3 regions of the Rhizobium centroccidentale genome follow, and region 3 is predicted to be linked to each of the others. Evidence: predicted binding sites of a transcription regulator. Region 3 holds the regulator's gene; each other region holds the start of a gene.
What was found. Region 3 encodes LexA, which represses DNA repair genes until DNA is damaged. Its sites were predicted from a motif close to TGTTCNNNNTGTGTTCNG; they were not measured.
Positions count from the first base shown of each region.

Region 1: PH562_RS24690 (helicase-related protein) is a predicted target of LexA. The motif match lies at 960-977, and genes of this name have one in related genera.
Region 2: recA (recombinase RecA) is a predicted target of LexA. The motif match lies at 1,339-1,356, and genes of this name have one in related genera.

Region 1 covers NZ_JAQJCG010000023.1:30,736-34,019, forward strand. Annotated here, with positions in the region: gene PH562_RS24690 (helicase-related protein) at 1,219-3,284, shown strand, end outside.
Region 2 covers NZ_JAQJCG010000010.1:80,704-83,987, forward strand. Annotated here, with positions in the region: gene recA (recombinase RecA) at 124-1,212, opposite strand; gene PH562_RS15260 (carbohydrate kinase family protein) at 1,452-2,396, shown strand; gene PH562_RS15265 (pseudouridine-5'-phosphate glycosidase) at 2,443-3,284, shown strand, end outside.
Region 3 covers NZ_JAQJCG010000005.1:129,180-132,463, reverse strand. Annotated here, with positions in the region: gene PH562_RS09095 (ComEC/Rec2 family competence protein) at 1-726, shown strand, start outside; gene lexA (transcriptional repressor LexA) at 707-1,429, opposite strand; gene PH562_RS09085 (VOC family protein) at 1,849-2,736, shown strand; gene kdsA (3-deoxy-8-phosphooctulonate synthase) at 2,733-3,284, shown strand, end outside.

The sequences.
Region 1 (3,284 bases), on a different contig from region 3:
ATCGCTGTTCGACATGGCGTTAACCTTCCAGCTTTCCCACTCGAAACTGTTCCGGTGAATGGACGAATTCCTCAATTCTGCTCATAGAAACTTGTATGCGCGACAATTGTTCCGGCTAAGAAATAAAAATGAACGGGCGCGGCAGTTGGGATGCTTAGCGAACCCTTAAATGGGATCGCATCGGGTGAGGGTTACAGGCGCGGCGGCAAATTCGTGTGTATGGTTAAAATACCGTTAAAATACAATGGGTTGTGGTGAATGAAACGAGAAAGGCCGGATGTCCGTGATTCGTCGGCGATTCGTTCTGCATTTGAACTTTGGTTAACGGCGGGGCGTTTGCCGACACGCCGAATACAAGGATGCTACCGTCGGCGAATATCGTCCAGGTGGTGTGTTCGCGGGCGGATTCGTTAATTCGCAGCGAACTCCGCAACAGCATTGCCATTCATTCTGACCTCTATGTGGCGATGCTGTTCCGGCGAAATACAACATGTAGCCGTGAACAAATGCGATACCTGCTGTTATCCGCGATTCGTCACCGATTCGTTCCGGCTTTGATCGTTGTGTTAACGACTACACCTGTTGCGTGCAATTGTCGATTCATGATAGCTGCGCTCGTCGAAAGACGAACCGCAATCGCAGATTCGGCTTGGATTCGTGTCTCAACCATTCAGAGTCCGGCATGCCCCCGACCGGGAAAGCGCTAGATATTGTGGAGAACAAAGACAGAATCGCTTGGAATCTGCGATTCGTCGCCAATTCGTTCCGGCTTTGGCCCAGATGTTTTGTCGTCCGTATGATTCATGCGAAACTTTATCATTTACAGATTGTTAACCATGGTGCGGCGCGAGATTTCGCTGGCTGAGGATTCTCCGCTTGACTCCTTTTTCATGCGGAAAGCCGCTTAGACAAGATTCAGCATTTGGTGGGAATCTTTTCATTGAAATCCATATGTAGTCGTGAACAAATAGGGAACTATACGGAGTCAGCGATTCGTCTCCGATTCGTTCTCAGGCTGTTCCGGAATCGTCGGGACTCGCATGGGATGCAACGCAAATGTAGCTTGTGGTTGAGGCGCTCAAATATGAAATCGAATGTTGCCGCATCTGTTTTTTCATTCGGGTCTTGCCTTTGTCACATATGGTCGTCATCTGTTCGTTTCCTCCAGGAGGAACTGGCTGATCGGAAGACGGCTGTTTCTCGCCTATGCACGGACCTATGACTCAGACTTCGCAGCCCATGATCCTGAGCGGACGCGGCGTGACCGCGGTGCTCGGACCGACCAATACCGGCAAGACCCATTATGCCATCGAGCGCATGGTGGCGCACGGCAGCGGCGTGATCGGCCTGCCGCTGCGGCTGCTTGCCCGTGAGGTGTATACGCGCGTCGTCGAAAAGGTCGGGGCGCACAATGTCGCGCTCGTGACCGGCGAGGAAAAGATATCGCCGCCCAATGCGCGCTATTCGGTCTGCACCGTGGAGGCCATGCCGCGCGAGACGCGCGCTTCCTTCGTCGCCATCGACGAGGTGCAGCTTGCCAGCGATCTGGAGCGCGGGCATATCTTTACCGACCGTATCCTGCACCTGCGCGGCCGCGATGAAACACTGCTGCTTGGCGCCGGCACCATGCGGCCGATCCTCGAGCAGCTTCTGCCTGGTATTACCGTTCTCGAGCGGCCGAGGCTTTCACATCTTTTCTACGCCGGACAGAAGAAGATCACGCGCCTGCCGCAACGTACAGCAATCGTCGCCTTTTCGGCCGACGAAGTTTATGCGATCGCGGAGCTTATTCGCCGCCAGCGCGGCGGCGCGGCGGTCGTTCTCGGGGCGCTCAGCCCGCGTACCCGCAATGCGCAGGTGGCGCTCTATCAGGCCGGCGATGTCGAATATCTGGTTGCGACGGATGCGATCGGCATGGGTCTCAACCTCGATGTGGATCATGTCGCCTTCGCTCAGGACCGCAAATTCGACGGCTATCAGTTCCGCAATCTCAATCCGGCCGAGCTCGGCCAGATCGCCGGTCGCGCCGGCCGTCATCTCAAGGACGGCACCTTCGGCGTAACGGGGCAGGTCGATCCTTTTGACGACGAACTCGTGCGCCGGATCGAGGGACACGAATTCGACATGGTCAAGGTGCTGCAATGGCGCAGCAAGAATCTGGATTTCGCTTCAATCGCGGCGTTGCGTGCAAGTTTGGAAGACGCGCCTCGCGTGCAGGGCTTGACGCGGGCGCTGCCTGCGGTAGACCAGCAGGCGTTGGAATATCTGTCACGCGATCTGGAGATAGCCGATCTTGCCAGCAACCCGGCTCGGGTTGAGAAATTATGGGAGGCCTGTGCGCTTCCCGACTATCGGCGCATCACGCCTGCCCAGCACGCCGATCTCATTGCCGCCCTCTTTTCCGATCTCGTGCGCTATGGCACGGTGAAAGAGGATTTCCTTGCCGAACAGGTGCACCGCGCCGATCGGACGGATGGCGAGATCGACACGCTTTCGGCGCGAATCGCGCAGATAAGGACTTGGACCTATGTGTCGAACCGGCCCGGCTGGCTTGCCGATCCGACACACTGGCAAGAAAAGACGCGGGAAATCGAAGATCGATTGTCCGACGCGTTACATGAGAGGTTGACGAAACGCTTTGTTGATCGCAGGACATCTGTGCTCATGAAGCGCCTGAGAGAGAATGCGATGCTGGAAGCTGAAATCAGTGTGAATGGAGATGTCTTCGTAGAGGGGCATCATGTGGGACAGTTGACCGGATTCCGGTTCACGCCTATCGCAGGGACCGAAGGGCCGGATGCCAAGGCTGTCCAGACCGCCTCGCAGAAGGCGCTGGGGCTGGAGTTCGAAGCGCGTGCCGCACGTCTGCATGCGGCCGGCAACGGCGATCTCGCGATCAGTGCCGATGGCCTCGTGCGCTGGCTCGGCGATCCTGTCGCGCGCCTGTCAGGCAGCGATCATGTCATGCGCCCGCGCGTCATCCTGCTCGCCGACGAGCAGCTGACCGGCAATGCGCGCGATCATGTCGCCGCCCGTATCGAGCGTTTCGTGAACCACCATATCAGCACGATTCTGAAGCCGCTGGACGATCTCCAGCGTGCCGAAGATCTGCAGGGCCTTGCCAAGGGGCTGGCTTTCCAGCTGGTGGAAAATCTCGGCGTTCTGTTCCGCCGTGATGTCACTGAGGAAGTGAAGTCGCTGGACCAGGACGGGCGTGCCTCGATGCGCCGCTACGGCGTTCGCTTCGGTGCGTACCATATTTTCGTGCCCGCCCTGCTGAAGCC
Region 2 (3,284 bases), on a different contig from region 3:
TTTTATCGTTCGCTCCCGGCGCTGTCCAGCCGCACGAACAAAACCGGCCGCACATCCCTTGGACAATGCGGCCGGTTTCAGTATTTCATCTTGTCTCAAGTCAGGAATTGCTCCCGAAAATCCTTATTCGCCGGAAGCATCGCCGTCATCGCCGGAATCGGGACCGCCATTCTGCAGGAAGCGGTCGGCAATGAGGCCAGCATTCTGGCGTAGCGACAGCTCGATCTCACGAGACAAATCCGGATTGTCGCGCAAGAAGATCTTCGCGTTCTCGCGGCCCTGACCGAGGCGCTGGCTGTTATAGGAGAACCAGGCACCGGACTTTTCGACGATGCCCGCCTTGACGCCGAGATCGACTAGCTCGCCGGTCTTGGAAACGCCTTCGCCATACATGATGTCGAATTCGACCTGCTTGAAGGGCGGCGCCATCTTGTTCTTGACGACCTTGACGCGCGTCTGGTTGCCGATCACCTCTTCGCGCTCCTTGACCGCGCCGATGCGGCGGATATCGAGGCGAACCGAGGCGTAGAATTTCAGCGCGTTACCGCCCGTCGTCGTTTCCGGCGAGCCGAACATGACGCCGATCTTCATGCGGATCTGATTGATGAAGATTACCATGCAATTGGACTTCGAGATCGAAGCCGTCAGCTTGCGCAGCGCCTGGCTCATCAAACGGGCCTGCAGGCCCGGCAGGCTGTCGCCCATCTCGCCTTCGATTTCGGCGCGCGGCGTCAGGGCCGCAACGGAGTCGACGACGAGAACGTCGATCGCGCCGGAGCGCACCAGCGTATCGGTGATTTCGAGCGCCTGTTCGCCGGTATCGGGCTGCGAGATCAGAAGGTTCTGCAGGTCGACGCCGAGCTTGCGGGCATAGACCGGATCGAGCGCATGTTCCGCGTCCACGAAGGCGCAGATGCCACCCTTCTTCTGGGCTTCTGCAATGGTCTGCAGCGCCAGGGTCGTCTTACCAGAGCTTTCCGGCCCGTAGATTTCGATGATGCGCCCCTTCGGCAAGCCGCCAATGCCGAGGGCAATATCGAGGCTCAGAGAGCCGGTGGAAACCGTTTCGATTTCGACCACGTTCTCGTTAGAGCCGAGCTTCATGATCGAGCCCTTGCCGAACGACCGCTCAATTTGAGAGAGTGCCGCTTCAAGTGCCTTGCTTTTATCCACCAATTTGTCCTCTACAAGCCGCAAAGAATTCTGAGACATTCGATCCACCTTTAGGTTATTGAAGCCGCTCTAGCAATGTCGCCGCTGATGAGAATTGTGTACTCGATTTGTTCTCATATCGCAAGAGCACAACAAGCGATTGAAAGAAAAAGGTAAAATGAATTCTGTTCTATTTTTGTTTTCTTCTTTCTTCCCAGGCACTTACATGCCCGAAACGGTGAATTGCGAGATGTTTGCGGCTCGCTCGATTCGCCTTTTCGGCTGCTGAGGATAACCCTATGGCGAAAAAGATTCTCGTTCTTGGTGGCGCCCATATCGATCGTCGCGGCCGCATCTTCGGCGACACGGCACCCGGCGCCAGCAACCCCGGCGCATGGTTCGAGGAGCCCGGCGGCGGCGGCTTCAATGCGGCCCGAAATCTTGCCCGTCTGGGCTTTGACGTAAAGCTGATCTCGCCGCGCGGCGGCGATCCCTCCGGCGAGATGGTGGCCGAGGCCGCAAGCCACGCCGGCATCGACGATAAGCCCTTCGTCTTCCTCGATCGCAAAACGCCGAGCTATACGGCCATTCTTGAGAATGACGGCAATCTTGTCATCGCGCTGGCCGATATGGAGCTCTACAAACTCTTCGTTCCGCGACGCCTGGCGATTCGCGCCGTTCGCGATGCCTTCGATGAGACCGACCTCATTCTCTGCGACGCCAATCTGCCTGCCGAAACCTTAGGCGCGATTGCGGCAAGAGCTGCCCTATGCGGAAAACCGGTCGCCGCCATCGCCATCTCGCCGGCAAAGGTCGTGCGACTGAAGCCGAGCCTTGCCGGCATCGGTCACCTGTTCCTCAACGAAGCCGAAGCCACGGCGTTGACTGAAATCCGTCCGGAGGATCCGCGCGAATGGGTGAGTGCTTTGCGGGCGCTCGGCCTGCGCAACGGCGTGATCACCCGCGGGAAACGCCCCCTGATCGCATTCTCGCGTGATGCCATCGTCGGCTTGCAGCCGCCTATCGTCGAGGATGTCGCCGATGTCACCGGTGCGGGAGATTCGCTTGCGTCCGGCGTTCTGTCGGCGCTGATGGCCGGCTACGATCTCGCGGAAGCCATACGTCATGGCGCGGCGGCAGCGGCAATCACCGTCCAGTCTCCCTATGCAACGGCAGAAAATCTCTCTCCCGAGCTGCTAAACGCGGCCCTGGCCCTTGTTCCCGAGGCCGAAATTCTGTCATGAAGCCTGCTCAAGACGCATATATTGTTTCAGTGAATTGGAAACGACAATGACCCAGCCTATCTCGCCCCTGCTTCCGATCTCCTATTCGAAGGAAGTCGCCGCCGCCAAGCTGCGCGGTGCGCCGATCGTCGCCCTGGAATCGACGATCATCACCCACGGCATGCCCTATCCGGGCAATATCGAGATGGCCCGCAGCGTCGAAGCGATCATCCGGCAGGAAGGCGCGGTGCCGGCTACCATCGCCGTCATCCATGGCACCTTGCATATCGGCCTCGAGCCGGAAGAGCTGGAAGCACTGGCCAAGACGGAAGGTGCGATGAAGGTTTCTCGCGCCGACATCGCCTTTGCGATCGCCGAACGCCGCACCGGTGCGACCACCGTTGCCTCCACGATGATCGCGGCCGCCCGCGCCGGCATCAAGGTTTTCGCCACCGGCGGCATCGGCGGCGTGCATCGTGGTGCCGAAGAGAGCTTCGATATTTCGGCGGATCTTGAAGAGCTTTCCCGTACCGGCGTTATCGTCGTTTGCGCCGGCGCCAAGGCGATCCTCGATATTCCGAAGACGCTGGAAGTGCTGGAAACCCGCGGCGTCCCGGTCGTCACCTACGACAGCACCGAATTCCCGGCCTTCTGGTCGCGCTCATCCGGTCTGACGAGCCCGCTGACGCTGAACAGCCCGGCAGCCATCGCCAACTTCCAGACGACGCGCGAGCAGCTCGGCATCGATGGCGGTATGCTGATCGCCAATCCGGTTCCGGAAGCCGACGAGATCCCGCGCGAGGAGATGGAAATCTATATCGAGCGGGCCCTCGACAGTGCCGAGCGCGACGAGATCACCGGCAAGGCGGTTACGCCTTATCTGCTGAGCACGATCTTCGACATCACCGA
Region 3 (3,284 bases):
CGGACCCGGCTTCGCCATCTGGGCCTGTTGCTGCTGCTGTCATCTGTCGGCGTGGCCGCGTTCGGCTCCGGCGTACCGAAGCCGGATCTGATGATCTCGGAAGATGGCATTCTCGTTGCCCTGCGCCAGGACGATATCCTCGCCACCAATCGCGAGAGACCGCAGGCCTTCATCTTCGAGCAATGGCAGAAAGCGCTCGTCGCGGCCGAACATCAACCGCCGACCATGCTTCCGACCGATAGCCGACTTCCGCAGATCAGCAAGACGGATCGGCATAAGCGACTAAGTAACGAGGAGCAGAAGGCGGTCCGTATCGCAATGGACGAAGCTTTGGACCGCGCCATGCAAGGCAGCTTTGCCTGTCAGAAGGGAGCATGGTGTGTGGCCATGCTTGAAAACGGCACGATACTGGTCACCATCGAGAACGCAGCCTATTTGCCGACGGCTTGCGACACCGGGAACATTATCGTGACACCAATCCGGCTGCGGCTGGACCATTGCCGTTCCGGAGCAATGCTCATAACCGGTGCGACATTGCGCAAAACCGGCTCTATCGAAATGGCACTTGCCGCAGACAAGCCCGTTATATCAGCCGCATTCGAAAACCCGCAACGGCCATGGACCATGCATCGAACTTATGATTGGCGCACCGGCAAATTCGACACACCAATTGCGAAGACGTCACCCGTCGTCGATAATTCACCGGTCAGTGATAGCGACGAATAAGGCCAACGAGCTTGCCCTGAACCTTGACGCGGTCCGGCCCGAAGATGCGGGTTTCATAGGCTGGGTTCGCGGCTTCCAGCGCGATCGAGGCACCCTTGCGACGGAAGCGCTTCAAAGTAGCTTCTTCATCGTCGACGAGTGCAACGACGATATCGCCGGGATTGGCCGTGGTCGAATTGCGGATAATGACCGTATCGCCGTCGAAAATTCCGGCGTCGATCATCGAATCCCCTCGAACTTCAAGCGCATAATGTTCGCCGGAGCCGAGCATATCGGCGGGAACGGTAATGTCGTGCGTATTGTTCTGGATGGCCGAGATCGGAACGCCGGCTGCGATGCGACCCATCACAGGCACCGACGCGGAGCCATTGTGATCGTCATTTGCCACCTTCGACGGAGCGGGCGGGGCAACGGGCTGTGGCTTGCCGAGGCTGCCTTCGATGACGCTCGGTGAAAAGCCGCGACGCTGCTGAAGGCTGGGATTATAGGCATCCGGGAGCTTGATGACTTCAAGGGCCCTGGCCCTGTTCGGCAGCCGGCGGATAAAGCCGCGCTCCTCCAGCGCCGTGATCAGACGATGGATACCGGATTTGGATGCCAGATCCAGTGCATCCTTCATCTCGTCGAAGGACGGCGGAACACCGGATTCCTTCATGCGTTCGTGAATGAAGAGAAGCAGTTCCTGCTGCTTGCGCGTCAACATCGTCTTGGAACCCCAGAATCAAGAAAAGCTGTGAAACAAATCCAGAACGGACACTATATGTTCCATATGTGTTCCGCAAGTGCTTAAATTTCGGTAAAGCCTTATGGGGTCAGTTAAATAATTATCGCTTGCGAATGGATCGGCTCGGAACATCGGGGCCTCATATCTGCGTTAACCCATGGAAAAATATGAGAAATGCCGCTTTTCTCGCTTCCAGGGCTTTGGAATGCAGCCAGTGCGCCGAAGATTTGGATGAATGTGCCGCATTGCTGCATAAGTCGGCTATGGGAGAGAATCAGCAATCATGTTTGCGAGATTGCCTTCGGTCCATGTCGTGTGCTGCGGGTGTTCCATGCTTCCATCTTGAATTGCGCGGGGGATGAGCGCAAATCTGCTTTCGCAAGCAAACAGGAGAAGCCATGATTTCGTCTCCGCATCCGCTGGATCATCTCGTGCTGCCGACCGTCAACATCGCTCTGGCGCGCGAACGCCTCGGCAAGCTCGGTTTCACGGTAGCTCCGGATGCGCGCCATCCCTTTGGCACGCAGAATGCCTGCGTCTTCTTTGCCGATAAAACCTATCTCGAACCTCTGGGCGTCGCATCTCCGGAGCAATACGAGAAGAGCATCGTGGATGGCAATGTTTTCGTAGCGCGCGACCAGGCTTATCGTTTCCGGGTGGCGGAGGATGGCTTCTCGGCCGTGGTATTCGGTACGGATGATGCGGTGGCGGATGACGAGCGTTTCAAAGCAACGGCGATTTCGGCGGGACGAATGCTGGATTTCTCCCGTCCGATGAAGATGCCGGACGGCACGGAAACCACCGCCGGCTTTCGTTTAGCCTTCGGCGCCGATCTGCGCGCGCCGGATTTTCTCGCTTTCTGCTGTCAGCGCATCAATCCGTTGCCGGCCGACCGCAGCGTGCTCGAGCGTCACGAGAACGGCGTGACTGGTATCGCGCGGGTAGCGCTTTGCGCGCTGAAGCCGGCAGCCTATCGCGGCTTCATCGAGGAGGTTGTCGGTGGGCCGCGTATTATAGAGCATTCCTTTGGTCTGACGATCAGGGCCGCCAATGCTGATCTGGAGATTTTGACGCCGGAAGGCATGGAGGCGTTCTATGATCTGCCTATTCGCACGAATGATCCGGGCCTCAGGGCGCGGGCAATCCTTTTCAAAACGCGCGATCTTTCCGTGACATCGTCGCATTTCACTGCTAACGGCGTCACCTATACGCGTAAGAACAATCGTATATTGGCAAGACTGGCGCCCGGTGAGGGCGCGTTGTTCGCCTTCGAGGAGATAGTATGAGCACGAATTCCGAAGTGACCGTCGGCGAAGGAGCCTCCAAGGTCCTCTTTTCCAACAGCGCGAAGCTCTCGCTGATTGCCGGCCCCTGCCAGATGGAAAGCCGCGACCACGCGTTCATGGTTGCTGGCGTGCTGAAGGACCTCTGCGGCAAGCTCGGTATCGGCCTCGTCTACAAGTCATCCTTCGACAAGGCCAATCGCACATCGCTATTAGGCAAACGCGGCATCGGCCTGGAAAAGGCGCTGGAAGTCTTTGAAGACCTAAAGAAGGAATATGGCTTCCCGGTCTTGACCGATATTCATACGGAGGAGCAGTGCGCCATCGTCGCCAAGACGGTCGATATCCTGCAGATCCCGGCTTTCCTGTCGCGTCAGACCGATCTTCTGGTCGCCGCCGCCAAGACCGGTCGCGTGGTCAACGTCAAGAAAGGCCAGTTCCTGGCGCCGTGGGACATGAAGAACGTGCTTGCCAAGCTGAACGAGAGCGGCAATCCGAACATCCTTCTGTGCGAGCGCGGCGCCTCCTTCGGCTATAATACGTTGGTCTCG